Linked DNA regions of Maricaulis maris. The protein of the gene in region 2 interacts with the protein of the main gene of each other region in a pairwise test. Links are inferred from orthologs where the notes say so. Each region holds a gene or a part of one and is shown on either strand. Other genes may lie near its edges. The genes, in order: AAA969_RS12020 and secA.

What was found.
Region 1: the proteins of secA (region 2) and AAA969_RS12020 interact in binary tests that used the Escherichia coli proteins (3 or more experiments, as listed by UniProt). The link is inferred for Maricaulis maris from one-to-one orthologs.

The regions. Positions count from the first base shown.
Region 1 is NZ_AP027270.1:2,521,024-2,536,916, forward strand. What follows is about bases 4,866-7,827. They hold AAA969_RS12020 (YbgC/FadM family acyl-CoA thioesterase), read right to left. Parts: upstream 6,598-7,827; coding sequence 6,133-6,597; downstream 4,866-6,132. Other genes in these bases: tolQ (protein TolQ), read right to left, coding at 4,866-5,196; AAA969_RS12015 (hypothetical protein), read right to left, coding at 5,370-6,038; ruvB (Holliday junction branch migration DNA helicase RuvB), read right to left, coding at 6,594-7,664; ruvA (Holliday junction branch migration protein RuvA), read right to left, coding at 7,719-7,827. Outside these bases: tRNA lysidine(34) synthetase TilS, read right to left, coding at 1-200; tol-pal system protein YbgF, read right to left, coding at 203-1,099; peptidoglycan-associated lipoprotein Pal, read right to left, coding at 1,210-1,734; Tol-Pal system beta propeller repeat protein TolB, read right to left, coding at 1,868-3,229; AAA969_RS12000 (hypothetical protein), read right to left, coding at 3,257-4,075; AAA969_RS12005 (ExbD/TolR family protein), read right to left, coding at 4,089-4,523; more of tolQ, read right to left, coding at 4,528-4,865; more of ruvA, read right to left, coding at 7,828-8,360; crossover junction endodeoxyribonuclease RuvC, read right to left, coding at 8,357-8,857; AAA969_RS12040 (hypothetical protein), read left to right, coding at 9,174-9,515; AAA969_RS12045 (hypothetical protein), read left to right, coding at 9,617-10,177; AAA969_RS12050 (hypothetical protein), read left to right, coding at 10,236-10,799; AAA969_RS12055 (cupin domain-containing protein), read left to right, coding at 10,953-12,137; tkt (transketolase), read right to left, coding at 12,248-14,230; pgi (glucose-6-phosphate isomerase), read right to left, coding at 14,259-15,812; AAA969_RS12070 (AGE family epimerase/isomerase), read right to left, coding at 15,891-15,893.
Region 2 is NZ_AP027270.1:2,397,957-2,411,835, reverse strand. Bases 7,313-10,735 are described here. They hold secA (preprotein translocase subunit SecA), read right to left. Parts: upstream 10,381-10,735; coding sequence 7,513-10,380; downstream 7,313-7,512. Other genes in these bases: AAA969_RS11395 (peptidylprolyl isomerase), read left to right, coding at 10,695-10,735; AAA969_RS11405 (GNAT family N-acetyltransferase), read right to left, coding at 7,313-7,485. In the rest of the region: AAA969_RS11435 (hypothetical protein), read left to right, coding at 1-1,350; AAA969_RS11430 (site-specific tyrosine recombinase XerD), read left to right, coding at 1,347-2,318; AAA969_RS11425 (acetyl-CoA carboxylase carboxyltransferase subunit alpha), read left to right, coding at 2,411-3,442; AAA969_RS11420 (CsgG/HfaB family protein), read right to left, coding at 3,447-4,697; AAA969_RS11415 (hypothetical protein), read right to left, coding at 4,699-5,124; AAA969_RS11410 (hypothetical protein), read left to right, coding at 5,711-6,649; more of AAA969_RS11405, read right to left, coding at 7,024-7,312; more of AAA969_RS11395, read left to right, coding at 10,736-11,522; 8-oxo-dGTP diphosphatase MutT, read left to right, coding at 11,573-11,989; AAA969_RS11385 (Flp family type IVb pilin), read left to right, coding at 11,991-12,152; AAA969_RS11380 (methyltransferase domain-containing protein), read right to left, coding at 12,276-13,193; AAA969_RS11375 (ComF family protein), read left to right, coding at 13,260-13,879. UniProt on the Escherichia coli protein: Required for protein export, interacts with the SecYEG preprotein conducting channel.

The DNA.
Region 1 (15,893 bases), 120 kb from region 2 along the record:
GCTTCGCCCGCACTCTCCGGACGCAAACAATGATCGACGGTCAGTATGTGCAGGGCACGACCGGACTGGCGGGCCCAGCGGTTCGCGATGAGCAAGAGGGCCAGACTGTCTCCGCCGCCCGAACAGGCCAGTCCGAGCGGACCTTCGCCCGCAAGCCGGTCGAGCGCCGATGTGACGATGTCAATGGCTGGTGCCGACACGCCTACCGGCAGTTGGCACGAACCGATTCCCGGGCCGCGCGGGCCTGCGATGCAGGGGCGGCATCCGGGAATTGGCGACCAAAGCGGGCCAGTGTGGCGCAGGCATCCTCGGTCCGGCCCATCCCGTGCAGCGATGCCGCCAGCCGAACCAGTGCATCGGGGGCCTTGTCGCCCTCGGGCTGGAGCCGCAACGAGGCGATATAGGCATCGGCTGCAGCGGTGAAATCGCTCCGGACATAGAAAGTCTCACCAAGCCAGTAATGGGCCTGGGCGGTCAGCGGGTGATCAGGATTGTCGGCAACAAACGTCTCGAAACCGGCCTGGGCGCCATCGAAATCGCCATCGAGCAGTCGCGCCCGGGCGGCCTCATAGACAAGGCCCGGATCAGCCGAAGCGCTGGTGGCTGCGTCGGTGGGCGTCGTCGGAGCACCACCCAGAACCCCGGTCGCGGCCGCGCGGGCCGCCGCATGGGGGTCGTTCGGGTCTGTAATGGCAAGGGCGGCGCCGTCTTCACCGGCTGCAGCGGCCGCCGGATCGATATCGTCCAAGCCTTCGCTCATCCAGGCGACGGCTTCGTCGTCGAGTGAAGGTGCCTCTGACTGACGCGCCATGGCTCGTTCATTTTCCAGCGTCTCCAGCTGCTGACGCAGCTGGCGGTTTTCAAAGCTCAGCCGCTCGGCTTCGCCGGTCAGGGCCTGGACCTGGTATTCCAGCTCATCCATGCGGCGCATCAGGGCCTCGGCGACCGGGTCGCCGGCCATGAACTGGTCTTCCAGATTGCCGATACGCACTTCGGTGGCATCGATGCGTTCGGAAAGTTCGCGGCGCGACTGGGCCTCGGCAGGCGCGATGGCGACCAGCGAGGTAACGAGGACGGAGAGACAAATATATCTGATCATGACACCCACCTAGCGGACGAGGACGGCGAAAATACGGCCTTGCGACCGGAGAATGGAAAACGCCCGCGACGGGTTTGTCACGGGCGTTTCCTGTCACAAATGCGAACGGCCTAGTTGGTGTAGCCGCCCACGAGCGTGGTAGTCGCATTGCGGTTGACCGCCCAGCAGGTTTCCGACGACTGCATGCAGGTCGGACGTTCCTTGCCGTAGGAGGTCGTCGAGATCCGCGACGGATCAACGCCCTGGCTGATCAGGTAGGTGCGTGCCGCATTGGCACGACGGGCACCAAGCGCGAGGTTGTATTCACGCGTGCCGCGCTCATCGCAATTTCCGGCGACGAGAATGCGGGTTCCCGGGTAGGAGGCGAGCCAGGCCGCCTGGCGACGCAGGGTGGCGCGGGCCTCGTCCGACAGGTCATGACGGTCCAGTCCGTAGAACACACGGTCGCCCGCAGTCGCCACAAAATGATCCGCGGAACCGGCCATCGGCCCGGTTTCGACCGGCGGCGGGGTCTCGTCAGGCCGCTCGACCGGACGGGTATCCTGTACCGGCGGCGTATCGTCCACCGGCGGGGTCGAAGCACAAGCGGTCGCAAACGCCCCAAGCGCCGCAATAGCAAAAAGTTTGATTTTCATAATGTTACACCCTCATCCAGCCCAAGCGCACACGGCCTGCGGCTTACTCCCGATCACGCAAGACGTGACGTTGTACCGACGACGGCCCCCCCAATGGTGCCGCTCACAAGACAAAACGTTACGCAGAAATTTTCTATTCAATCAAGGGCGACCATGCCGGATCGGAAGCCATTCCGCCGGTTGCCAGCCGCCTGAGATTGAAGCCGGCAAGGTCGACACTCCAGATTTCATATCGCGTCCCGTTCGTCCGGGACTCGCCGCGCGTGAAAAGCAGGACCCGGCCATTGGGCGACCAGGCCGGCGTATCGACGAAATACCCCTCATAGAGGATGCGCTCGATGCCGGAGCCATCTGCCCGCACGACGCCGAGCGCAAACTGGTTGCCGATCTGTTTGGTGAAGGCAATGAGGTCGCCGCGCGGAGACCAGACCGGTGTCGTATAGCGACCGGAGCCGAACGTGACCCGCTGCACATCGCTACCGTCCCGGTTCATCACATAGAGCTGCGAACCGCCGCCACGGGCCGAAGAGAACACGATCCGCTCGCCATCCGGGGCGAAAGACGGTTCGACATCATCGGCCGGGTGCTGCGTCAAGCGTTGGAGGTTTCGCGTCCGCAGGTCGAACAGGTGAATATCGTGGCCGGAGCGCGTCTCGATCGACACTGCGAGCTCGGATCCGTCAGGTGAGAAACGCGCCGACAGGCTTTGCCCCTCCGGATCGACCTGGCTGGCCGCGCCAGCACCACCGGACGCAAACAGGGCTTCCTGGCGGCCGGTTTCTAGATTGTAGAGATAGGTCGTCGCCTGGCCATCGAGGAAGGAGACGTAGGTGATTTCCTGGGCGCTCGGGGAGTAGTTCGGCAATAGCGCCATATAGGAGCGATCGGTCAGAAAGGACGGGTTGGCGCCGTCCTGGTCCATCAGGGCCAGCTGACGGATCGGCTCACCGTCGATGCCACGACCTTCCGAGACATAGACGATACGTGTGTTGAAATAACCGGTCTCACCGGTGAGGCGCTCATAGACCGCATCGGCCAGACGGTGCGCGACCCGGCGCCAGTTCTCCGGCGCGGTGCGATATTGCAGGCCTAGCAGTTGCTCTTCCAGTCGTGTGTCCCAGAGCCGGAAACCGACCACCAGCCGTCCATCTTCCTGGATCGTGACACTGCCGACCAGCAGGGCCGATGCGTTGATCACGCGCCAGTCGGAAAACCGCGGACGCAGATCGATATTGGCGATGTCCTCGATGAAGGCGTCCTGGTCCACCGGTGCAAACAGGCCGGAGCTTGCAAGGTCATTGGCGACCACGCGAGTGATGTCCGCGCCCCGGCGAAGGGCCTCGTCGGAGGCGCCGACGAAATCGGGGACCGCGATTGGCATCGGATCGAGATTGCCCTGGGTCACATCGACCCGCAGCGGTTCCTGGGCATCAGACGCGCCGGTCCATCCAACAAGGGCGAGGACGGCAGCAAGGAGCACGAGAAGTCGGGTCATGGAACAGGGTCTCCGGGACGGGTGTGACTAGCGACCGTATAAGGACGGCGAAAAATTGACCTCAATTTGACGCCATTGAGAATAGGCTTCCGGTGGCAGCGGGTAAGGCTGACACTCGACTGCCGCGCGCAGCGCCCGTTCGCCGGCGACACGCAGATACGGATTGGGCGAATTGAGCACGCGTGATTGATCGACCAAACGCGGCGGCCCCGTGAGCTCGCCATTGCGGTCGAGATCGAGCACCAGTTCAACCGCCAGCTCGTCCGGCTCGGGCGCATCCAGCGACGCGCGCCAGCAGCGCGCCAGGTGCGACCGTATCAGATCCTGCAGGGTCGCGGTCATCGCCTCGCCATCGCCAACCGGGTCACGACGCGGACCCTGCTCGGAGGCCTGACCGTCGCGGGTTTCCGACACGCTGCGGGACAAATCACCCAGCAGATCATTCAGGGACGGTTCGGCGGGTTGAGCCGGTTCACGTGGACGCTCGGGACGTTGGGGTGGGACGTCCGGCGTTGTCTCGGGTTCCGGCTCGGCAGGCACGACTTCCGGCTCTTCCGGTGTCTCGGCGGGCGTCTCGACCACCTCCGGCTCGGGCTGCACCGGCTCGGGCACCGGGGCGGACTGGGTCTCGGGCTCTTCGATGAGCTCGTCAATCGTCTCGTCCGGCTCGTCTTCGACCACCGGCTCCGGTGCGGCGGCGCGGATGCTGTTTCGCTCACCCAGCGTCACCAGTTCAATCGGAACGATCGGCGACGTTTCCAGCACGGAGGCGACACGGGGCAAATAGATCAGCCCCGCGGCGATCATGCCGCCGTGAATGATGAGGGAGAGGACAAGACCACGCACAGTAGAACCGCCGCTACCGTTCGATCGGATCGGTTACGAGACCAAGATTGGAGAAGCCGGCTGCGTTGATATTGGCCATCACCCGCGCGACATCCCCATAAGCCGCGCCGTCATCAGCCCGGATATAGATCCGCGCGTCAAAGCCCGTGCCGGCGATGGCGCGCAGGCGCGGCACAAGGTCTGACAGCGGGACTTCCGTCTCCTGCAGGTAGATCACGCCATCGGCATTCACTGTCACGGTGAGCGGCTCCTCGCCGGCCGGCAGGTTGCGGGCTTCGGTTTCCGGCAAGTTGACCGGAACACCAACCGTCAGCAACGGCGCGGTGATCATGAACACGATCAGCAGGACCAGCATCACGTCGACGAAGGGCGTGACATTGATCTCGGCCTTCGGCTTCCAGCGGGCGCGGCCGCGACCGGATCCGCCACTATCGAGGGAAGCACCCATCGCCCTAGAGCCCGTCGCGGTCGGCAAGCGCCGACAGCTCGTCAACGAAACCGTCGAGGCGCGCACCATATTTGGCGAGATTGGCGGACAAGGCATTGAAGAAGATCACTGCCGGAATGGCGGCAAGGAGGCCGAGCGCGGTAGCAAACAGGGCCTCGGCAATGCCGGGCGCGACCACTGCCAGATTGGTGTCCTGGGACGCCGCGATGGAGCGGAAGGCATTCATGATGCCCCAGACGGTCCCGAACAGGCCGACGAAGGGGGCGGCCGACGCGATCGTGGCGAGAATGCCCAGGCCGCCCTCGGTGTTGGTCATCTGACGACCGGCTTCGGCACCGGCCGCCTTGGAGACGCGTCCGCCGGCATTGTCACCATTCCATTCCCGCAGGCCGGCAGCGAAGACACGGGAGAACGGCTCCCGCGCCGACTTGGCGAATTGGTCCGCAAGCGCATCGAGTGAGCGGCCGGACCAGAATTCACGTTCGAAATGCTTGGCCTTGCCATGCAGGCTGCGCATGTGCAGCGATTTGTCGATGGCGATGGCCCAGGACCAGATCGACATGAAGGCGAGAATGCCCATCACGCCCTTGACCACCCAGTCCGCGCGCATGAACAGGGCATAGAAGGAGAATCCTTCCACGACTTGTGCGACCTCGACGACAGAAGACTCCATAACGCTCACCCTTGCGCTTCGGCGCGGCCTTTCGGCCGCCCCGATCGTGTGTTTCACAATCCGTCAAACGCCATGCAGGCTTCATGCCTGACGCGACGCGTTCCATCGCTGACAGATCCTTGACTACCGAATACGGCAAATTTCAGGAGGTGATAACCGCAAAAACTGCGCTCTCATCTCTCGTCATTGTGCGCGACCAGATGAGGCGCGACTTCCTCGACGACATCCCAGTGTTCGACGATCCGTCCATCTGCCAGACGAAAGAGGTCGCAGGCGCGATAGGTCACGCCATCCATCTCGAAGCATGAGAAGACGGCCACGTGCTGGCCTTCACCGACGATCTCATCGACCCCGTGATAGGTGAGGCCCGGTCGCGGGCGCCGCCGCGCGAGCAGGACGTCGTAACCCTGGGGACGACAACAGCTGCCCGGCGTGTGGCTGACGAAACGTCCCCGGTCGATGAACGCATCCGTGTGTTCACTGCCCCCGTCGCGCACCACCATCTGGATGAAGGCATTGACCTGGGCCTTGTTCAGCCCCCCCTCCTCGGCCAGCATCCGGTCGGGCTCGCCGGATGTGGACACGGCGCAATAGGGGCCATCCGGTTCAAAACGGGCAGACACCTGACGCTTGACGGCCATGAGACCCGCCTTGTCGCGGCGAACCATACTCATGGTCACCCAGACTTCACCACCCGCTTCAGGCTCGTGAACGACATGCATGAACATGTCGCCGCCATCCTGCAGCACGCGCGCGACATTAAAGCCGAAATTGGGAGGCGGAACCGCCGCACCGGCGGGACGCAAGCTCCGATCTTTCGGCGACTTTGAACGATGGGACAATGACACCCTCCCCTGCAAAACAGGGGTAAAGGCCACAAACATTACAAGCAAGTCACCTTATCGACCGGGCCGCGACTATTGCTGCGAATGCGGGTCATTCCTGATTGGGGCTGACCACACGACCACCCCACTTCGCCTGCATCCATGACGGCGGGCGTTTGGCCCGTCCATTTCCGTCGATACACACAGCCTGAACCGAGGCCGTTGCAACAAGATCAGAGCCCCGAAACAGCCGCTGTTCCATCATCAGCCGGGCGCCCGCCTGGGGTCTGAACTCGGTCTCGATCACCAGAACGTCGTCAACATGCGCGGCGCGGACGAACTCCACGCCCATCCGCCGGACGGCAAAGGCAAGCGGCGGCTCCATGCGCGACAACTCGGAATGATGAATGCCGCAGGCCCGCAGGCTTTCCGTACGGCCGCGCTCGAAGAAGTGCAGATAGCGCGCATGGTAGACGACCCCGGAAAAATCAGTGTCCTCATAGTAGACACGCACCGGCAGACGATGGATGTGATCAGCGCCGAACGCGCCGGCGGCTGGCTGCAAGGCATCGGTCATTTTCCGAACAGACCTCCCGGGGCCGGAGCGCTGGCAGCCTGCGCACCGGTCTGAGGCGGCGTCAGCCCGAGATGCTGCCAGGCCCGCGCCGCCGCCAGACGGCCACGGGGCGTTCTCTGAATGAAGCCCTGCTGGATCAGGAAGGGCTCAACCACATCCTCGAGCGCATCGCGCGCCTCGGCGAGCGCGGCCGCGAGGGTTTCAACGCCGACCGGCCCGCCGCCAAAGCTTTCTGTCAGGGCTTTGAGATAGCGACGATCAAGGCTGTCGAGACCAATCTCATCAACCTCAAGGCGCTTCAAAGCCCGGTCGGCCACCGCGTCATTGATCTCCACTGCGTCCTCGGCCTCGGCAAAGTCGCGCACGCGGCGCAGCAGACGACCCGCCACCCGGGGCGTTCCACGCGCTCGCCGCGCAATCTCTCGGGCGCCGTCCGGGGTCGCCTCGATCCCGAACTTCGCCGCCGCGCGCGTGACAATGAAACCGAGCTCGGCCTCGTCATAGAATTCGAGCCGGACCGGCACCCCGAAGCGGTCACGCAGAGGCGTCGCCAGGAGCCCCGCCCGCGTGGTTGCCCCGACAAGGGTAAAAGGCGGCAATTCGATCCGGACCGTCCGCGCGGACGGCCCTTCCCCGATCACCAGATCAAGGCAGAAGTCCTCCATCGCCGGATAGAGGATCTCCTCGACAGCCGGCGCGAGGCGATGGATTTCATCGATAAAGAGGACGTCGCGGGGTTCGAGATTGGTGAGGATTGCGGCCAGGTCCCCCGCCTTCGCAATCACGGGCCCCGATGTGGCCCGGAAACCGACACCCATTTCACGGGCAACAATCTGCGCCAGTGTCGTCTTGCCAAGACCCGGCGGGCCGGACAGCAGAACGTGATCCAGCGACTCGCCGCGCCGCCGTGCCGCTTCGACAAAGACCTTAAGGTTGGCGATTGCCGCCTTTTGGCCAACAAAGTCCGAGAAGGACAGCGGTCGCAGGGCGCGGTCACGCCCGTCGCCGGGTTGCATGTCCTGGTCAACCAGGCGGCCGCCATCTATCGGATCGAGCGCATCAGTCATGATGGCTTGGGTCTATCGTGATCCGCTCGCCCGCGTCCACGCGGATCGTCGCCATCACGGTGCGAGTTCCTTCAAGGCGAGGCGAATGACATCGCTCAGTGGCGCGTCATTACCGCGCTCACGCAGCACCGAGGCGACCGCCTGGCGTGCCTGTCCCTCATTATAGCCGAGATTGATCAGCGCGGAGACCGCATCCTCGCGGGCGTGACTATCACCGCCGGAGATCGGTGCAGGGGTCGCCGCGCCCTCACTGTCGAGGCCGTGGACCGGCAATCCGATCGAGAAGCTGCGTCCGACCGGCGGCGCCTTGTCTTTCAGCTCGGTTGCGATCCGAGTCGCCAACTTCGGGCCGACACCCTTGGCGCGGGCAAAGGTCGACTTGTCGCCCAGCGCCGCCGCATTGACGATCTCGCTGACCGGCACGGTATCCAGCACCGCAAACGCGGCCTTGGCACCGACACCCTGGATATTCTGGAGATGGACGAACCAGGCCCGATCAATGTCCTCGAGGAAGCCGAATAGCTTGAACGCATCCTCGCGGACATGGGTTTCGATATGCAGCACCACGTCCTGCCCGGGCTCCAGGCGGGACAATGTACGCGCACCTGCACCGACCAGATAGCCGACGCCATTGACATCCAGAACCAGTTCATCGGCCCCGATCGCCTCGACCCGGCCCTTGAGTATACCGATCATGCGGCACTCCCGAGGGTGACGGCCCGGCGATGGTGGGCGTGGCAAATGGCGATTGCAAGCGCGTCGGCGGCGTCAGCGGTTGCTTTGGTGCCGGGCAGAAGGACGCCGACCATGGCGGCGATCTGTGCCTTGTCCGCCGCACCGGTTCCGACCACGGACTTTTTAACGAGGCGTGCCGCATACTCGGCGACCGGCAAGCCGGCTTGAGCCGGCGCCAGCAGCGCCGCGGCACGGGCGTGTCCCAGTTTTAGGGCCGACGAGGCGTTGGCGGCCATGAAGGCCTCCTCGATGGCGGCCTCATCAGGTCGATGCTCGCGAACGAGCGCGCCCACAGCGTCAAAAATATGGATAAGCCGCTGGGAGAGAGGCGCGTTTGTCGGCGGGGTCACAACACCATGCCCGAGCGCACTGATCCGACTGCCCTCGACCCGGATCATGCCCCAGCCCATTCGTCTGAGACCGGGATCAATCCCCAGAATTCGCACGGATAACGCCATTCAACCCTCCCGGTCCGGATCTACATAGCACCAGCTGCGCGGTTGGAACAAGACGAGAACGACATCGGGGACAGCCTATACCAAGCCCACCTGTCAGCCATGAGAATGGATTGCATTGTCACAATATACCATCTGCACATCATTCTCATAGTCATAGCTAATAAGAATTACTCTCAATATCTCCCGCAACCCGCTGATTAAAAAGCGAAAAAAAATAGCCCGAATTGTTTGCCAGTCATCCGACCGCCGCATAAGCTAAACGTAATTCTGGCAGAGCTACATTGTGTAGCGCGCATTCTAAGGGGGAATTTGACACATGGCCAAAAAAGGCAAGCTGAGCCGCCGCTCCTTCCTGACCCGCGTCGCGGGCGGAACGATTGCTGCAGGTGCTGTGGCAACGGTCGCTGGCGCGGCAGTCATTCAGCGGAACTCGGACGCAGACCCGGCCGATAGCGGCGGTCGCGCCCGTACGGGCAACACGGATAGCGATCCGAACGATTACGCGAACCACGGCGTTCGCCGCACCGGTCGCACTGACAGCGACAGCGGCTCCTGCGCCGACCAGGCGGGTTATGGCCGCGGCAACACCGGCTACACCGACAGCGACAGCTCCGGCTGTTCCGACCCCGGTGGTCGTGGTCGCGGACCGAGCCTCTAAGACTTCAGCGACGGCGCCTTCGGGCGCCGTCGTCATATCTCGAGCGTGAGGGACGACAGGTAATTCTTGGGGGATTACCGACACGACTATGAGGTAGTTACATGGCCAAAAAGGGCAAACTCAGCCGGCGCTCCTTTCTGACTCGCGTCGCGGGAACCGCGATTGCGACCGGCGCAGCCGCCACTGTCACGGGCGGCGCTATCGCCCAGAACTATACGGGCCGAACAGATAGCGACACAGGCAGCTATGCAGACCGCAGCGGCTATGGCCGCACGGGCGCAACAGATAGCGATTCAGGCCGCAATTCGGACCGCGCCGGCTATGGCCGGGGCAGCACAGGCGTGACCGACAGCGACACCGGCTCCTATGCAGACCGGGCTGGCAATGGTCGCGGGCGCTCGGGCATCACTGACAGCGACACGGGCACATATTCCGATCCAGCCGGCAATGGCCGCGGACGCCGCACCACGGGTATCACCGACAGCGATACCGGCTCCTATGCCGATGCCGTCGGCAATGGGCGCGGGCGTTCCGGCATTACCGACAGCGATACCGGCGCCTATGCCGACCCGGCCGGCAATGGCCGTGGTCGTCGCTCATGCACAGACAGCGACACCGGTGCCTATGCTGACGCCGTAGGCCGTGGCGATCGCTGCCGCTGACACCAGGCCCGATAGTCGGTCGTCTCGGCCGACATCGCCCCTGCACATGGAGGCCTGAATGGCCCAACGCGGAAAACTCTCCCGTCGTTCTTTTTTGACCCGGGTCGCCGGCGCGGCGGTTGTGACCGGCGCTGCCGGCACAGTCGCCGGGTGCGCGACAACCGGCTACACTGATAGTGATATTGGTCGCTATGCGGACCCGACCGGTGCCGGCCGCGGCGGCAGCGGCGGATATGGCAGTACCGGCGCGACCGACAGTGATACCGGTCGCTATGCCGACCCCGTCGGCAACGGGCGTGGCGGCGGCTATACCGATGCTGATTCCGGTCGCTATGCCGACCCGGTCGGCGGTGGACGCGGCGGCGGCATCACCGATGCTGATACTGGGGCCTACTCTGACCCGGCCGGGCGCGGCCGCGGCAGCTCTGGCATTACGGACAGCGACACCGGATCCTACTCCGACCCTGTCGGGCGCGGCCGCGGTGGTAGCCGCCGAGGCGCAACGGATAGTGACAGTGGCCGCTATGCGGACCCGGTTGGCGGGGGGCGCGGCAGCCGGTCCTGCACCGACAGCGATACCGGCAGCTATGCCGATCCCGTCGGTGGCGGCCGGCGCTGCTGAGCCTCACCCGCCGGCGCGGTTCCAGACTGAACAAACCCCTGCGACCCGTCGTGGGGGTTTTTCATCGACCATGTGCAGTTGAGCACGCTCGGACAGGCGACAAGCCGCCCCTGTCTCGCTAACGTTTCCAGTACACTAGGGGAGAGACACCACATGACTGAACCGCTCTGGCTGACCGATCCATTTCGCGCAATGATCGACCCGATCGACCGCGAGACCTTCTTTCGGGACTACCACGAGAAAAAGCCGCTGATCGTCCATCGCGAGGATCCGTCCCGGTATGCGGGCCTGCTGTCCATCGCCCGGATCGACGACATCGTTTCCAGCATCGACCTGCGTGAGGGATCGCTTGACATGGCTCGCTCGGAGCCGCCGGTTCAGCGCGAGGACTACATGTTCGACACAGGCTATGTCGATCGTGGCGGTGTGGCCAACCAGTATCGCCAGGGCGCGACCATTATCCTTCCCCAACTGCACATGGTGGACGCCACACTTGGCGAGTTCTGTCGCTCCGTGGAGTCGATCCTGAGCTGTCATGTCCAGACCAATATCTACCTCACGCCGCCGGACAATCAGGGTTTCAATACCCACTATGATGACCACGATGTCTTCGTGATGCAGATAGAAGGCGAGAAGCTCTGGCGTTTCTACGCAACCCCGGTCGAGAACCCCTACCGAGGAGAAGGTTTCCGCCCCGAGGCCCACGAAGCCGGAGAGCCGGTCGCTGAATTCGTCCTGAAGGCAGGTGAGTGCATCTATGTCCCGCGCGGCCTCATGCATGATGCCCAGACCCACGGGACCGAGGCCTCGCTCCACATCACCCTGGGCCTGATCGTCAAGACCTGGGCCGATCTCATGCTGGAAGCGGTCTCGGAAGTCGCCTTGCGCACGCCCGCCATGCGCCGCTCACTGCCCACCGGCTTTGCCCAGCCCGACTTTGACCGGGCTGACGCGGCCGCGCAGTTCAAGGCGCTCACTGATACGCTCGCTCAGGAAATGAGCCTCGACGGCGCCATGGACTTCTTTGTCGACAGTTTCATCCGCTCCCGCGTGCCCAACACGCGCGGCACGATCAGCAGTTATCGTGCAGCGTCGAGCCCGGATCAGGCCTTCCGCCTGCGTCCCTTCGTGCCATGGCGCTTTGCTGGCGATGACAAGGAGAACGTCCTCATCACGGCTGGTGGTGAAGTCCGTTTTCCGGCCGAGGCGGAAGCCGGCCTTCATACGCTGCTTGATGGCGGCACCGTGACCGCGGCCAGCTTTGTCGGTCAGGACGAGGCCGCGGCGGTAGAAACCCTCGGCAAGCTGCATGCCTTCGGTCTTGTGGTCCCGGTCTGAGCGACCGACCACACCATCTCAACAACACGCATACCAAAAGAAAGCGGCCCGGTCATACCGGGCCGCTCGCTCTTTTCTGGATACGCTGAAACGGCGGCCTGAGGAACGCTCTAGCCGAGCAGAGCGTCGGCCTGGGCGACGATGGCCTCGGCGGTGATCCCGAAATGGTCATAGAGCACCTCGGCCGGCGCACTGGCGCCAAACCCCGTCATGCCAACAAAGCCACCCTTGCGCCCGATAATCTCGTCCCAACCAAACCGCAGGGCCGCCTCACAGGCGATGATCGGGGTGCCGGTCGGGAACAGGCTTTCAAAATAGGCATCACCCTGCTCGAGCAACAATTCCAGACACGGTGCCGAAACCACCCGAACCGAAAACCCCTTGGCCCGCAGGGTTGCCGCAGCGTCGACCGCCAGACTGACCTCGGAACCGGTCGCGACGAGAACGATATCAGCGGCTCCATCGCTCTCTTGCAGCGTATAAGCGCCACGAGCCGAGCGGTTTTCGCTGCCGTCATCATCGCGCAGGAAAGCCAGTTTCTGACGCGACAGGGCGAGGACCGACGGCCCGTCAATCCTGCGCAGCGCCAGATCCCAGGCTTCAGCCGTTTCCAGCGCGTCGGCCGGACGGAAGACATGCATGTTGGGGATTGCCCGCAAGGAGGCCAGCGTCTCGACCGGCTGGTGGGTCGGACCATCCTCGCCCAGACCGATCGAGTCATGGGTCATCACATAGATGACCGGTTGCTGCATCAACGACGAAAGACGCATCGACGGCCGGCAATAGTCAGCGAAGACGAGGAAGGTCGCAACGTGCGGACGGAAGCCGCCATGCAGCGACATGCCGTTGGCGCAGGCAGCCATGCCGTGCTCACGGACCCCGAAATGCAGATACTGGCCAGCATAGTCACCGGCCTTCACAACGCCGACATTCGGCGTTTTGGTCAGGTTCGAACCCGCGAGGTCGGCCGACCCCCCGGCGAGGCTCGGCCAGTCACCGATGATCGCGGCCAGGGTCTGGCCAGACGCCGCCCGGCTCGCCAGATCCGGCTTGTCGATGGCAACCTGGCGCCGCCAGGCATCCAGCGCAGCGAGCTCTTCCGGTCCCGGCTCGCCGGAAATACGGGCAACAAAGTCGTCGGCCTTGTCTGAACCGGCCAGTCGATCCTGCCAGGCCTGATGGGTATCTGCCGAGCCCGTAGCGCGCCAGGCATCGAGAATGTCTGCAGGCACCTCGAACGGTGCGGCATCCCAACCCAGCGCCGCGCGGGTACCGGCGATCTCCTCAGCCCCAAGCGGGGCCCCATGGCTGCCAGCGGTTCCCGCCTTGGTCGGTGCGCCGAAACCAATGGTCGTCCGGCACGCGATCAACACCGGCTTGTCCGAAGACCGAGCCGCCTGGAGGGCCGCGTCAATCGCGGCGTGATCATGCCCGTCAATTCGCGACACCGCCCAGCCGGCGGCCTCGAAACGCTTGAGAACATCAGTGCTTTCGGAGAGGTGGGTCGGGCCGTCGATCGAGATTTCGTTATCGTCCCAGAGCACGCATAGACGGTTGAGGCCGAGATGGCCGGCCAGCGAGATCGCCTCGTGGGAGATGCCTTCCTGGAGGTCACCGTCGGACGCGATCACCCAGGTGCGGTGATCGACCAGCTCGTCGCCGAAGTGTGCGTTCATCATGCGCTCGGCGAGCGCCATGCCGACGGACATCGAAATTCCCTGGCCAAGCGGACCGGTCGTCGCCTCGACACCCGGCGTATGACCATACTCCGGATGGCCTGCAGTCAGGCTGTCGAGTTGACGGAAATCCTTCAGCTCATCCATCGTCATGCCCTCGAAGCCCGTGAGGTGAAGGATGGAATAGAGCAACATCGAGCCGTGCCCGGCCGACAGCACAAAGCGGTCGCGATCGGCCCAACCGGGGGCCGCCGGATCGAACTTCATATGCTTGGCCCACAAGACCGTCGCCACATCGGCCATGCCCATCGGCATTCCGGGATGGCCGGAATTGGCCTTCTGGACCGCATCCATGGACAGGGCCCGAATGGCGTTTGCCATGCTGGACATCGAAACGGAGTTGGAAGGCGTGGTCATGAGAGCGTCTCCATGGGCCGGGCAGTGGCTAGCCGGGGGTCAGACCGGTCCTTGCGAGCAAGGCTCGTGTCGAGGCGTCATAGCTGGATATATCGCCGTCCAAAATGCCTTTGGTCAGCACCTTGCCCAGCTCCACGCCCCACTGATCGAAGGGATTGATGTCGTAGAGTACGCTTTCAACAAAAACCTTGTGTTCATGCAAGGCGATAAGCGCGCCCAGGCTGGCCGGGTTCAGATCATCGAGGAGCAGGGTTGCCGACGGACGACCACCCGGCATGGATTTGTGGCTGGCGAGTTCGGGCTCGACTGCCGGATCGACCTTGCGTCCATCCAGAAGGGCCGCACCCTGGGCCGCCATGTTCGCGGCCAGCGCCCGCTCGCGCGGATCATCGCTGGCGAAATGCCGGGCAATGCCGATGAAGTCGACCGGGACGACATCACCGCCCTGGTGCAGCCACTGGAAGAATGAGTGCTGGATCTCGGTGCCATTCCCACCCCAGACCAGCGCGCCGCCCGGCGTCTTGCCCGGCCTGCCGTCAACGGTCACTGACTTGCCGAGCGATTCCATTTCCAGTTGCTGGAAATAATCCGCCAGCTTGCCCATCCGGGCCGAATAAGCGGCGACACAGCGGGCGGGATAGCCAAGGCCGATGCGGTTCCAGACATCGATCAGCCCCTTGAGGACCGGCATGTTGCGCTCCAGCGGTGCGGTCGCGAAATGGGTGTCCATCGCCTTGGCACCATCGCGGAAGGCCTGGAAGACATGCGGGCCGAGCCCGATCTCCAGGGCCAGACCGACCGCGCTCCATACCGAGTAGCGCCCGCCAACCCAGTCGGGGAAGTCAAAGACCAGGGTCGGGTCGATGCCGAACGCCTTGGCCTTTTCCGGCGCTGCCGAAGCGGCGGCAAAATGCGCGCCGGCGCGGTCGGCACCAACATGGCCGGCGAGCCAGTCGCGGGCGGCCTCACCCGACATGAGGGTTTCCTGGGTCGAGAAGGATTTTGATGCGATGATGAAGAGGATGGATGCCGGATCCGCGCCCGCAACCGCATGCCTCAGATCACTCGGGTCGAGGCTGGCGACAAAGCGCAGCTCCGGCCCGCCCTCAGCCTGATCGGCCAGCGCATCTGCGACAAGGCGCGGCCCGAGATCCGAGCCGCCGATGCCGATATTCACGACCCGACCGATCCGCACGCCGGATGGGGCATAGGCACCGGAGCGAACCCGCTCGGCGAACTCACGGGTTTCAGCCTGGGTCCGTTTGACGAGAATTGCGGCATCGCTGCCCGCCAGATTGCCGCCCTCGCGATAGGCCATGTGCAGGGCCGGACGGTTTTCGGTAGCGTTCACAATTCCACCCGAAAGAAGCGAATCACGCTTGCTTTCAAGCCCACTTGCGCGCGCGTGCGAAAGCAGGGTTGCCAGCGCCTCGAGGTCAAGACGCTGCTTGGTCGCATCAAATTCAAGCCCGGCCGCGGTCAGGATTAGCGCCTCGTCGCGCCCGTCGCCCGCCTCGGCAAGCTCCCGCAGAGACAGGCCGGACAGGCGCTCGGCATGGGCCTTCAGTTCAATGTCGGACACGGGACCTCCTGTGGATGACGCGTCGTCGAGCAGACTATTGGGAGGGGCACCGCTTCACAAGGCGTTCAGGGCGTGGCGTCA
Region 2 (13,879 bases):
GGTCGTGGTGATGACCGTCTGGCGGAATTGCGGGTCGACCGTCTGCTGGCGGCCGGCGGGGCGCATGATGCCTTTGACCTGCTGGAGCGGACCCCCAATGTGAATCGGAACCCGGCGCTGGCGCGCTGGCATGCCGAGCTCGGCTTTGCGGTCGGTGCGGCGGACCGTGCGTGCCAGACCACGAATGCGCTGATCGACAATCGCGAGGCGCCGGACTGGTTGCGTCGCCGCGCTTTCTGTCTCGCCCTGGACGGGCAGGGCGCTGCTGCCGAATTGACCGCCGAGCTGGCGCGTGCGGCATCCGCCGACGAGGATTTCGATGCCCGCCTCTTCTCGATCACGCTGGGCAGTGTGGCGGAGGGTGTGGCGCCGCCGGACAGCGGTCTCGACTTTGCCATGGCCCGCTATCTTGTTGACCCGGAGGCCGACACGCCGGCGATTTCCACGACGGCGCCGGCCTGGCTGCGTGCGCTTGGCGTCACGCCGGTGTTCGAGCCGGTCCCGATCAACGATCCGGCAGCCGCTTTCGAGGCGGCCCTGGCCCTGTCGGGCGCGGAGCGGCATCAGGCGCTCGAGGATCTGCTCGGCCAGGGGCGTGACCGCGAGATTGCGGCGCGCGCTTTCGGCCAGCTTCTCGCCGACACGCCCGACACGGCACGCTTCATCCATGTCGCCCGTCATCACGGTGGCGAGATCGAGACCCTGCCGCTGACCGAGGCCTTGCTCGAACACGGATACGAGATTGCACTTGCGGCGGTCATCATCGGGGATTTGCGCGATGCCGCCCGCTGGCGTGATGCGCTGATGGACGGTCCGCCGCGCCGTCCGAGTGCAGCAGAGCTGGCCGGCCAGCCGGTGCTCGAGATGGCGGATGGCACGCTGGTCTATGCCGATGGAACGCCGGTGGATGGCGCGGTCTCCGAATGGGTGCCGCCGAACCCGCGCCGCATGGTGGCGCTCGACCTCGCCTTGCACATTGCCCGTGATGCGCTGGGCGCCGGTAATTTCGATGCCGTGCTGGCTGCCTGGCTTGAAAGCCAGGGCTCTGGCGCCCTGCCGGAGCAGCTGGCGCTGGGGGCGCTGGGGGCCCGATTGCCGGGTGATATCCGTCTCGCCGTTCTGGGACGGTCCGAAACCGCGGGCAGTCCCGAAGCGGCCGCCATGGAGATGGCGGTTCGTGCCGGGGCCCGGGCGGAGACGGCGCTGCTTGCGGTATCCGTGCTCAACCGGCCTGAAACCGCGACCGACCCGGTGGCCTTCAGCCGTGCCATCGCGGCGCTGGATGCCGCCGGCCTGCGTCGGCATGCGCTGGCCCTGGTGCTGGAGCGGGTGATCGCGAGGGCGCGGTGAGTCTAACCTCTCGGGGCGGACGCAATGGCGATGGCGCCCTGATCGCGCTCTTTCTCGACATGATGGCTGCCGAACGCGGGGCCGCCGCCAACACACTCGATGCCTATCGCCGCGATCTTGACGATGTCGCCGGTCGTCTGGCGGCCCGCGGCCAGGGGCTGGATGCGGCCACCACACCGGACCTCGAAGCCGTGCTGGCCGGGTTTGCGGCCGACGGTTTGGCGGCCTCGACGGCTGCGCGCCGCCTGTCCGCGATCAAGCGCTTTTACCGCTTCCTGCTGTCGGACGGGGTCCGCGACGACAATCCCGCCACGCCTCTGCGGGCGCCGAAGCAGGGCCGTTCGCTGCCCAAGATTCTCTCCGAGGCCGATGTCGATGCGCTGTTTGACGCGGCGACCACACTGCCGGGTCCGGCCGGTCTGCGCACCCGCGCCTTGATGGAGCTGCTCTATGCCGGCGGGCTTCGCGTGACCGAGCTTGTGTCCCTGCCGCTGGGGGCTTTCGTGCAGGCCGAACGCTGTATCCAGATCACCGGCAAGGGCGGGCGTGAGCGACTGGTGCCCCTGACCGAGGCTGCCCTGGAGGCGGTGTCGGCCTACAAGGCCGTGCGTGAGGCTCACCTGCCAGCCGACAAGACGCGGGGCGGCAAGGCCGCGCGTTTCCTCTTTCCCTCCCGCACCGCCAAGACCGGTCATCTCACCCGCGAGCGCTTTGCCCAGATACTCGGTGAGCTGACTGTCGCGGCAGGTCTCGATCCGGCGAAGGTCTCGCCGCACGTGCTGCGCCATGCCTTTGCCACACACCTGCTGGCCCGGGGCGCTGATCTGCGCAGTGTCCAGATGCTGCTGGGTCATGCCGATGTCTCGACCACGCAGATTTATACGCATGTGCTTGACGAGAGGCTGAAATCCCTCGTCCAGTCGGCACACCCGCTCGCCCGTCGCGATGGTGACGACCCTTCCGGTTGACCGATGCGCACGCGCGGCTTTTGAGGCTTGTGACACCGGGGCGGGGTGGTTAGGTTGCCCTCCGCTTTTGTGATCACAGGCGTTGGCAGGGCATGTCCGACCCCACTCGTACCTATCTCGATTTCGAACGGCCGCTGGCCGAGCTTGAAGCCAAGATCGAAGAGCTCGAATCCCTTGCGGGTGAAGACTCTCCGGACACGGCTGAAGAGACGGCGCGCTTGCGTCAGAAGGCGAGCGAACAGCTTGCCGCGCTCTATTCCAAGCTCGACCCCTGGCGCAAGACGCTGGTGGCTCGTCACCCCGAGCGCCCTCATTTCCGTGATTACCGCAAGGCGCTGATCGAGGATTTCGAGGAATTGTGCGGCGATCGCCGCTTCTCCGAGGATGCCGCCATCGTCGGTGGCCTGGGCCGCTTCCGCGGTCGCTCCGTGGTCGTGATCGGCCATGAGAAGGGCCACGATACCGAAACCCGCATCAAGCACAATTTCGGCATGGCGCGCCCGGAAGGCTATCGCAAGGCGATCCGCCTGATGGATTTGGCCGAAAAGTTCAACCTGCCGGTTCTTACCTTCGTGGATACCGCCGGTGCCTATCCCGGGCTTGGCGCGGAAGAGCGCGGCCAGTCCGAGGCCATCGCGCGCTCCACCGAACGCTGCCTGACGCTCGGCACGCCGCTGATCTCCACCATTACCGGTGAAGGCGGGTCCGGCGGTGCCGTGGCCCTGGCCAGCGCCAATGTCGTGATGATGCTGGAACATTCGATCTATTCGGTGATCTCGCCGGAAGGCTGCGCCTCCATCCTGTGGAAGGATTCGGCCCGATCCAAGGACGCCGCTGTCGCCATGAAAGTGACCGCGCCGGATCTGCTGGCCATGAAGCGATCCAAGGACGCCGCTGTCGCCATGAAAGTGACCGCGCCGGATCTGCTGGCCATGAAGATCGTCGACCAGGTCATTCCGGAACCGATTGGCGGGGCCCATCGGCATGCCGCGGCCACGATGACCTCGGTCGGCAATGCCATCGAAAAGCACCTCGGGCAGCTCGAGCAGATGGACGCCAAGGCCCTGCGCCAGCAGCGCCGCGAGCGCTTTCTGGCCATTGGCCGGACCCTGCCGGGCGCCTGAGGGATCAGCCCCGCATGACCGGTTGCCCGTCGAACGGGGCGACGGCGCAGGTACCACCGCGCTGACGGATCGCCTCGCAAGTTGCCACGGCCTCGCTTTCGGTCTGCCAGCTCCCGGCCAGAAGGTGGAATTCGGCACCGCCATGACCTTGTTCGACCCGCAGGACGCGTCCGGCGCGTCCGGCCAACAGGTCGGCATAGATCGCGCGCAGCTCGCGCCACTCACGATTGACGTTCCAGACCGTCAGCTCTGAGGCGATATGCAGGCCATAACCATTCGTCGGCGGCAAGCGGGATGGCGGTATCGGGTTCCTCGGGATCTCGCTCCGGGCGTTACTTGCCAGAGCCTGAGGCTGTTCGGGTAGCGCTTCCTGCACCAGAGTCGCCGTCGGAGCAGGCCGGATCTGCGCCGTTTGTTGACGGGCCAAGGCTGGTTGGCCATCGATGCAGGAACCGGATTCAAGGTCGTAGAGCATCGCCATGAACTCGAAGACCGCGCGGTCGATCATGCTCCGGACGGCGGTCTGAACAGGTTCCAGCGCGCGTTCGCCCCCGCCAATATCCAGGACCGTCCCGTCCAGGAAGGCATAGACACCAGCTTCGACTTCCTGTCCACGGATCTGCTTGCGCAGGGAGCGGACCGCGAGGACCTCGGTGGAGCGAACGTCAATCAGGCGCAGGTCAATTCCGACATCGACGATGTACTCGCTGCCGCCAAAAGCCAGCGCGCCGCCGGTCTGGCTGGTGGTATTGGCAAAGGCGTTGGTTCCGCTCGAGCGAATATTTGGATTGAACTCGGTAATTCCGCCAACCAGGTAGAGGTCTGCGCCCTCCATCTGTCCGCGCTGGACCGTGCGAAGAACATTGGGCGCATCCCGGACCAGGCCGCTCTGGGCATAATCGAGCTCGACCTGCACGACGCCCATGTCGAAGCGCTCCACCAGACGCATGCCGGCCTCTGATGCGGCGGTTATTGCCATCAGTGTGGCGCCCTGGGTCAGGCGGCGACCGGAGAGGTAGTCCTCCGCACCTGTCAAGTCGGAGATATGTCCGACGGCCAGCCTTGGCGCGGCATAGTTCTGCGACCGGGCATGGTCGGCCAAGCAGTGCAGGGCTTCAGTATAGACGCTCCGGGACTGGACGACCGGGCTCCCCGTCAGAGGCGCGACATACGCGACCGGGGCGTCCGGATCCTGCGTCGTCGAGCAGGCAGGCAGCAATAGGGCTGCGATGAGCGGCAGGGCAAAGCGACGCATTCTATCGGCCTCTCGTCTGGGGCGTGCCGTTCACATTGACGGTCTGCGAGCTGTTGTTGGTCTGGTTGATGATGATGGTGCTGGCCACGGTCCCGGAAATCGAGACGCTATTGCCGATGCTGACGGCTGTCGTGCCCGCCCGGCTCAGCGTTCCGCCCATTGGAAGCGTGGAGCCGCTTCGACTGGCGAGGCCTGCGCGGGTGCGGGCCGGGTTGTTGCTGGCGCCGGATCCCATCAACTGGCCGTTGATAATGATCCGGTTACCGTTCTCGTCTCGCCCTGCGGGCTGATATGGCTGTGCACTTTGCGAGAATGTGGTGCCGTATGGCTGGGTTTGCGGCGCGCCAAAGCTGTTTGTTTGCGCGAAGGCCGGGCCGACCAGAGCCAGGCTGGTAGCGGCTCCTATTATATAATGTGCGATGTTCATGGTCCGCTCCCGGATATCTGTTGTTCGGGATGTGAACTGCAACGGTGAGGCCAGATGCCGATCGATGCCGGGCCATTTATCTCCAATTTTAATAAAATCAGGATTTTAACAGGGAGAGGAGATTCCGTTAACATTTACAACAAGTAAAAATACTCCTATTGCGGGATTTATGCCGACAAAATTAAACAATGAAATTCCCCTATATCGCTAAAAGAAAAATCTCAAATATCCTATTAATTGAATTCGAGGATCTATTATTTTTCTTTGTTGATTATAGGGTTTCGAGGATGTCCGCTTTTACATTCTGTGCCTATATGAGAAATTGTGTTATAAAATTGAACACTTCATCTGTGCCAGTGTCCCAAATTTGCGGTTAATTTTTTTGTGCAAATTTGAATCAATTAACCCCATCTCGTCGCCATAAGTTTTACCGCGGAAAACCGTATTTGTTTTGAATGCGATATTTGCCGTTAATCCATTATAAATACTAATGAAATCTCCGGTTTTGGAGTGGTTCGTCGGTTGCGAGGTCGACCGTGCAGGCGGGACGACCGTGCTGCAGCTTTAGTCCTAGGAAGGAAACGACATGAGCAAGAAGACACTCGTTGCCGGCGGCTGTACCGTTTTGGTTTTTGCCGCATTTGCGGCGTCCGCATCGGCCCAAGATCAAACGGTCCGCAACGTTCAGACGAACTGGGCGCAATCCCGTGCCCAATTGAACTCGGAGATTGATGGCATCAACGGCGAGGTTTCGCTGACCGCTGCCGCGATCAACAACTCGTTTTCCGCGGATATTGCGGGCAATGTCCAGATCCAGAATTATCAGACCACCTACCGTGATTCATCAGCCGAGCTGAACTCTGACATCAATGCGGTGGTGGGCGATGTCTCCGCGACCGCGGCGGCGATCGGAAACTCTGCCAGTGCAACGGTTGGCGATAGTGACTACGCGTCGCTCGTCAATAACCAGCGCGCAACCGGTGTTTTCCGGGCCGACCTGAATATCGGGGTTGACGATGTTGTCGGCAATGTCAGCGGTACCGCCGCGGCCATCGGCAACTCGCTGTCGGTTGAGGCGGCTGGCGAGGGCTTGAACCTCAGCAACAACCAGTTCTTCCGCGGAGACGCGATCTCCACGCTGAACGGCCATGTCGAGGACGTCCAGGGCGAGGTCGCGCTGACCTCGGCGGCCATCGCGAACTCGGCATCCTATGACGTCCAGGCGACCGATTGGGCCAATATCACCAACTATCAGACCACCAATGTTGACCCGCGTGCCTACTCGAATGTCGGTGTTTCTGATGTCACCGGGAATGTGAGCAGCACAACAGCAGCCATCTCGAACTCGTTGAGCGTCTCGACACTGCCGCAGACAGCAGACATTCGTCTCAACTCGACCCAGCTCAACAACGCCTATACCGGCGCGGTCGCCAATGCGACGATCTCCGATGTCGCCGGTGACGTCTCCGCCACGGCTGCCGCGATCGGCAACTCGGTGTCGGTCAGCTCCATCACCGACTTCTAGGCGCCGACCGGGAGGGGCGCCCCCCCGCTCCCTCAAGCGTTGACGCCTGGTGCGGCCGGTTCTCTTTCGGAGAGCCGGCCGTTTTACGCGCGCTCTTGATTGAGGGCGCGCCCCATCAATTCGGGTCCGGGCGTAAATGACAGGTTTCGTGCCTCCATCCTGCGGAAGGAACCGCCACGGTCCAGGGACGCGCTGTCGCGATGACCTCGGCCGCCAATGCGATCGAAAGGCCGCTCGGCAATCAGGGCTCGCGAATACGGCGTCGTTCCGGCATTCTTGTGACTGTTCATCCGGGCGTTCCTTTGCTCTGGTCGTGTCGCAACAACCAGTCTCAAGGCTTCAGCCCGGTTGACCAACCTTATGAAAACTCACATCTAGAGCTCGACTTCCAGCCAGGGCAGCTCCCGCCCCTTGAAGACCGCGCTTGGCCGCATGGCAACGCGCTTGGCGCCCATATGGATATAGGCCGCCTCGGCATAGGGGTCGGAGAGGATGGTCATCACCGTTTCGCCGCGTGCCTTCAGCTTGGCCTTGGCGTCCTCGAAGAGGTCGCGACCGACGCCCTTGCCGATCGCGCCGGGCGTGATGAAGAGCAGGTCGAGCGTGCCGTGATGGCCGCCGGGATCGATCTGGCAGACGCCGAGCGGCGTGCCGTCGGCAAGTTCGGCCAAGGTGGTCAGCCCTGCCTCTATGGCGTCCCGTGTCACCTTGAGGTAGGGCGCGACCTCGGCCATGAAGACCTCGTCATAACCCCAATGCGCCTTCGATTTCAGGCACAGTTCTGACAGGGCATCCTCTTCACCGAGGCGAGCGGGGCGCAGCTGGACGTCACTCATTGGCGTGCGCTCATCAGGCGGCCGTAATCATGCGCCGGGGGCGGTGTCGATGGCACCATGGCATTGCTTGTACTTCTTGCCGGATCCGCACGGGCAGGCGGCATTGCGGGCGACGCGGCCCCAGGTCTCCGGACGGCTCGGATCGGCCGGTGTCGACACGCGGCGCTGGGTCGGAGAAACGCGCGGTGCGACCGGACCTGCGCCCGGGTCGCCCATTTCGTTGCGACCGGTGCGCGGATCGATATGGGTTGCGGTCAGGCCTTCCGGCTCCTTGGGCGGTGCCGGAGCCCGTTCGAAGCGGATCAGCATCAGCTGCTTGGTCACTTCGCCGCGCAGATTGTCCATCATCCGTTCGAACAGGTTGAAGGCCTCGGTCTTGAACTCGTTCAGCGGATTGCGCTGGGCGTAGGAGCGCAGACCGATCATCGAGCGCATGGCGTCGAGGTTCTGCAGATGCTCGCGCCAGTTGATGTCGATGGCCTGGAGCAGGATCGATTTTTCGATCCGGCGCATCAGGTCCGGTCCGGCATTGGTCGCTTTCTCGGCATAGGCGCGGTCTGCGGCTTCGGAGACCCGCTCGAGGATTTCCTCGTCGGCAATGCCTTCTTCCTCGGCCCAGGCTTCGACCGGAAGGTCGAGGCCGAACGTGTCGTGGAGCGCCTGCTTCAGCCCGGCGATATCCCACTGGTCGGCATAGGCCTTCGGCGGGATGTGTTCGGAGACCAGGTCCTCGGCGGTGGACTGGCGCATGTCCTTGATGACGTCGGCGACATCGTCGGACAGCATGAAGTCGATGCGCTGCTCGAAGACCGCCTTGCGCTGGTCATTCATCACGTCATCGTATTTCAGGACGTTCTTGCGGATGTCGAAATTGCGTTGCTCGACCTTGCGCTGCGATGTTTCCAGCGCCTTGGACATCCACGGGTGCTGGATCGCTTCGCCTTCCTTCATGCCGAGCGTGCGCATGATGGTGTCGAGGCGTTCCGGCGCGAAGATGCGCAAGAGGTCATCCTGTACGGAGATGAAGAATTTCGAGCGGCCCGGATCGCCCTGGCGACCGGTCCGGCCCCGCAGCTGGTTGTCGATGCGGCGGCTTTCGTGCCGCTCGGTCGCCAGCACATAGAGACCGCCCGCATCCAGCGCCTTGCGCTTCTTCTCGGCGATGTCGGCCTTGATGGCGTCCATCTCGCGATCAATCTCGGTCTGGCTCGGCGTCTTGCCGGCGGCGTCCTGTTCGGCCTTCCAGGCGTCGAGGCGCATGTCGGCATTGCCGCCGAGCTGGATGTCGGTACCGCGGCCGGCCATGTTGGTGGCAATCGTCACCGCGCCCGGCACGCCGGCCTGGGCGACGATGAAGGCTTCCTGCTCGTGATAGCGGGCGTTCAGCACCTGGTGGTCGATCGGGATCAGCTTCAGCATTTCCGGCAGGGTGCGGGCCGACGCGCGGGCCGATTTCTCGAACTCCGCCTTGGCGGCCTCATCCTTGGGATAGAGGTGGCCGAGCATCTTCTTGAAGACGGTCTTGTCGCTCATCAGCCGGTCGATGACTTCCGACTTTTCGATCGAGGCGGTGCCGACCAGAACCGGTTGTCCGCGTTCCTGGCAGTCGACGATTTCGTCGATGATGGCGGCGTATTTCTCTTCGAGGGTCCGATAGACCTCGTCTTCCTCGTCGATCCGGGCAATCGGCTTGTTGGTCGGGATTTCCAGCACGCCGAGCTTGTAGATGTCGAAGAATTCGTCGGCCTCGGTGAGCGCCGTACCTGTCATGCCGGCGAGCTTGTCGTACAGGCGGAAATAGTTCTGGAAGGTGACCGAGGCCAGGGTCTGGTTTTCCGGCTGGATCTCGGTGCCTTCCTTGGCTTCGATCGCCTGGTGCAGACCATCGGAGAGGCGGCGGCCCGGCGTCATGCGGCCGGTGAATTCGTCGATCAGGACAACGGCATTGTCCTTGATGATGTAGTCCTTGTCGCGCACGAAGATCTTGTGCGCCTTCAGGGCCTGGTTGACGTGGTGGACGACGGAAATGTTCTCGACGTCGTAGAGATCGCCTTCCTTCAGGAGCTCGCGCTCTTGGAGCAGGCGCTCGATCTCTTCATTGCCCTCTTCGGTGAGCAGGATGGAGCGGGCCTTCTCGTCGATCTCGTAGCAATCCTCGGCCAGAAGCGGGATCAGCTCGTTGATCGTCTTGTAGAATTCGGTGCGGTCCTCGGTCCGGCCGGAGATGATCAGCGGCGTGCGGGCTTCGTCGATCAGGATGGAGTCGACCTCGTCGACGATGGCGAAGCCGTGGCCGCGCTGCACCATTTCCTCGGTCGAGTACTTCATGTTGTCGCGCAAATAATCGAAGCCGAGCTCGTTATTGGTCGCGTAGGTGATGTCGCAGGCGTAGGCCGCCCGGCGCTCCGGATCGGTCATGCCGTGGGCGATCACCCCGGTGGTCATGCCCAGCTGGGCAAAGACGCGGCCCATCCACTCGCTGTCGCGGGTGGCCAGGTAGTCGTTGACGGTGACCACGTGCACGCCCTTGCCCGGCAGCGCGTTGAGGTAGCAGGGCAAGGTGGCGACGAGGGTCTTGCCCTCACCGGTCTTCATCTCGGCGATCGAGCCTTCATGCAGCACCATGCCGCCCATCAGCTGGACGTCATAGGGGCGCAGGCCGAGGGCGCGCTGGGCCGCCTCGCGGACCGCGGCAAAGGCCTCGGGCATCAGTGAGTCGAGTTTTTCGCCCTTCTCCAGCCGGTCGCGGAACTCCGCCGTTTTGGCCTTCAGCGCGTCGTCGGAGAGCGCTTGGAACTCCGGCTCCATGGCGTTGATTTTTTCAACCACGGGCCGCAAACGGCGGATTTTGCGGTCGTTCTCGGTTCCGAAGATCTTGCGGGCAATGGAGAGCATCTGGGTCAGGCTTTGCGAACTACTGCGCAACTGGCGTCCGGCGCCCAGGTTTCGTTCCGTTCGCCGGGGACGACAGCATTGCTTTGAAACGTCAGGGTGACTTAAGGATGAGGGGTGTAACTGTCAATCAAGGCGCGCGGCAGACCGGCGGCGTGCCCTTTCCAGGCGAGGCGCTACAGGTGTCTGTTTTCAGGGTCTTTTGCATTTTTGTGCTGACTGCAACTTGCGCAGCCTGCGGCCCTGAGCCGCGGCGGACAGCCGAAGATTTCGAGCCCGGGCGTTCCGGCCTGTCCCTGGATGAGGCCGATCCGGTCATGGCTCGGGTCGATGGCACGATGATCCGGCGTTCCGATGTCGAACGTGAGGCCGTCGCCCAGGGCGATGATCCCGCCGGGTCCCCTCCGGAGCCGGGCAGTGAGGAGTTCGACCGGGTGCTGGAGGAGCTGATCGATCAGCGGCTTCTGGCGCTCGAGGCGCGGCGCCGCGGGCTCAACCAGTCCGAGGAAGCCCGCCGCCGGCTGGCGCTGGCCGAAGAGCGGATCCTGGGTAATGTCCTGGTCGAGACGGCACTTGCCGACGCCGTCACCGAGGAGACCATCCAGCGCATCTATGAGGAGCAGATCCGTCTCATCCCGCTGGGCGAGGAGGTGCGGGCCCGTCATATCCTGGTGCAGACCGAGGAAGAAGCGCTCGCGATCAAGGCGCTGCTCGATCAGGGCCGCGACTTCGCCGAACTGGCAGTGGCCATGAGTGAGGACCAGGCGACCCGCCTCGAGGGCGGTGATCTGGGCTATTTCTCGCGCGAAGGCATTCTGCCCGCGTTCGGGGCCGTGGCGTTTGCGACCCCGGAGGGTGGCGTCTCGGAGCCCTTCCGGACGGAGTTCGGCTGGCACTTGCTGACCGTCGTGGATCGTCGTCGTCAGCCGCCGCCCTCGCTGGAGGTCCTGCGCCCGAACATCGCCCGCTTCTATACCTTCGATCAGCTCGAAGCCCTGATCGAGGGGCTGCGGAACCAGGCGGTGATCGAGCGCGCCGACCTGTCGCTCCTGCTTGCGCCTGCGCCCGCAGACGGTGAAGAGGAGACGCAGGAAGCCGCGCCAGGCCCCGTGGAAGACGGTCCGGACCCGGACCAGCCCGGCTAGGCGGCGATTAACCGCGTTTCTGCACACGTCCTTAAGGGAGATGTGGGACCATGACAGCTGGTAGCCCCAAACCGGTGCTCTTCGTTGCCGCGTGCGCCTTGCTGGATGCTGACGGACGCATCCTTATCGCCAAGCGGCCCGAGGGTAAGCCAATGGCGGGCTTGTGGGAGTTTCCGGGCGGAAAGATCGAGCCCGGAGAAACGCCGGAGCAGGCTGTGGTGCGTGAATTGCGCGAAGAGCTGAGTGTCGAGCCGTGTGAACGGTGCCTGCACCCGTTCGCCTTCGTCTCGCACCCCTATGACAGCTTCCACATCGTCATGCCGCTCTTCCTGTGCCGCACCTGGGACGGTTTCCCGCAGCCCAATGAAGGCCAGGAACTGGCCTGGGTCCGCAAGGAAAAGCTGCGCGACTACCAGATGTCCGCCGCCGACATCTCCCTGGCCGCCGAGCTGAGGGATCGTCTCTAGGATGCGCGATCACCTGACCCGATTCTGCCGCAATGAACGCGGCGCGACGGCGATCGAATATGCGCTGATCGCCGTGATCGTCTCGATGGCCGGGGTCGCTGCGCTGGTGATTATCGGGCCAGTCGTCCTGGACATGTATAACGGTGCGGCGGCGCCCTTCTAGCGCAATTTCATTGATTTCAAAGGCAGCGAAGTTGCTCTGATTTCCTGCCTTTCCGCGTTTGCGACCCGCAAGGTCGGCTCCACGCTTTTTGAAAAGTGCTCGAGGACCCGCGTGTGGGTCCGGCTAGCGCCCCGCCTTCTCACCCAGTGACGTCTCGGTGACCCCAAGCGCGTCGGCGAGCCTGTGTGTCGCTGAGCCGGGCCGTTTCGGCCTGGGCTGGTCGGGATGGGGCGCCCAGCCGGCGGCATGGACGATCTCGAAGGTGGCGCGGATGCGTCCGTCGGGATCGGAAAAGCGTTCAGCATATATCTGGCCAGCCCGGGCGAACAGACTCCGCGTGGCCGGCTTTCGCGGTCGGTCGCCCAGCACCGACGTCTCGCCCATGCCGCGCAAATCGGCCATCAGCGCAAAAATGTGGTCGTAGCGAACGGTGATCCGGTCGACATCGGCGACCGGCATGGCAAAGCCGGCCCGCTGTAGCAGGGCGGCCATGTCGAAGGTTCCCGCGAGCGGCGAGATCCGCGCCGCAGCGCCGCCGGTCAGCTCGCTCTCGGCCGCCATCAGGCATTGCCGCAATTCGGTCAGGGTCGAACCACCCGGCAGGGCGCAGGCGAAGAAACCGTCCGGCTTGAGCACGTGATTGATCTGGACGAGGACACCGGGCAGGTCATTGGTCCAGTGCAGGCCCCACGGTGCCAGCACCAGGTCGAGGCTTTCGCTGGCAAAGGGCAGGCTTTCCTCATCCAGAGCAAGCGCAGGGCCGCCGAGCCCGGCCGTGACCGATGCCGACAGGTCGGACTGGCACCACCAACCGACCTTCGCCCTCAACTCGCTTGCCGCCGGGCTCGCGGTCAGGCCCGGTCCGCCGCCGAGGATCGCGGCCCGGTCGAAATCGCGCATGACGCTGGCCACCCGGTCGCCCATGTCATCGAAGGTCCGTTGCGCGAGGAAGTTGTAGTCTGGCAGACTGCCAGCAGCGCGGTCCCGGCGGCGTCCGAGCAGCGAGCGGTCGAAGAGGGTGGGCGGGGCCGTATGGGTCATCCAGCGGATATGCCCCCAAGGCGGGGTCAGGGAAAGGGGCGCCCGCTGCAAAAGGAGGTGAGCGGCATGTGGAGTTCGGCTCTCAGGGCCAGCGGGCGCAGCTTTGCCGACCTGGTGTGGCCCCCGGTTTGTCCGCTGGCAGGCGAGCGTGTGGATCGAGCTGGTCACCTGTCACCGCTGCCCTGGTCGAGACTGACCTTCCTCGATGCGCCCTGGTGCGACCTGTGCGGCTGGCCCTTTCCCTACCCGGCGGGGTCCGGCGGGGCGTTGACGGCGATTTGCGCCAGCTGTGCGGCTCATCCGCCCCGTTATGACCGGGCCCGGGCGCCCCTGGCCTATGACGCGGCGATCAGCCCGCTGGTGGTCGGGTTCAAGCATGGCAGTCGCCGCGAGATGATCGACCAGTTCGGCCGCTGGATGGCGCGGGCCGGCGCCGACTGCCTCGATGGCGCCGACGCGCTCCTGCCCGTGCCGCTGCACTGGCGCCGCCTGATCGCCCGTCGCTACAACCAGTCCGCCCTGCTGGGGCAGGCCCTGGCGCGGGAGAGTGGACTGCCGTTGTGGACCGATGTCCTGCTCAGGCGGCGAGCCACGCCAAGCCAGGCCGGGCGGACCGCCCGCATGCGCAAGCGCAATGTTGCCGCCGCCTTCCACGTGCCCGACGGCAAGCGGGTCGCCGGGCAACA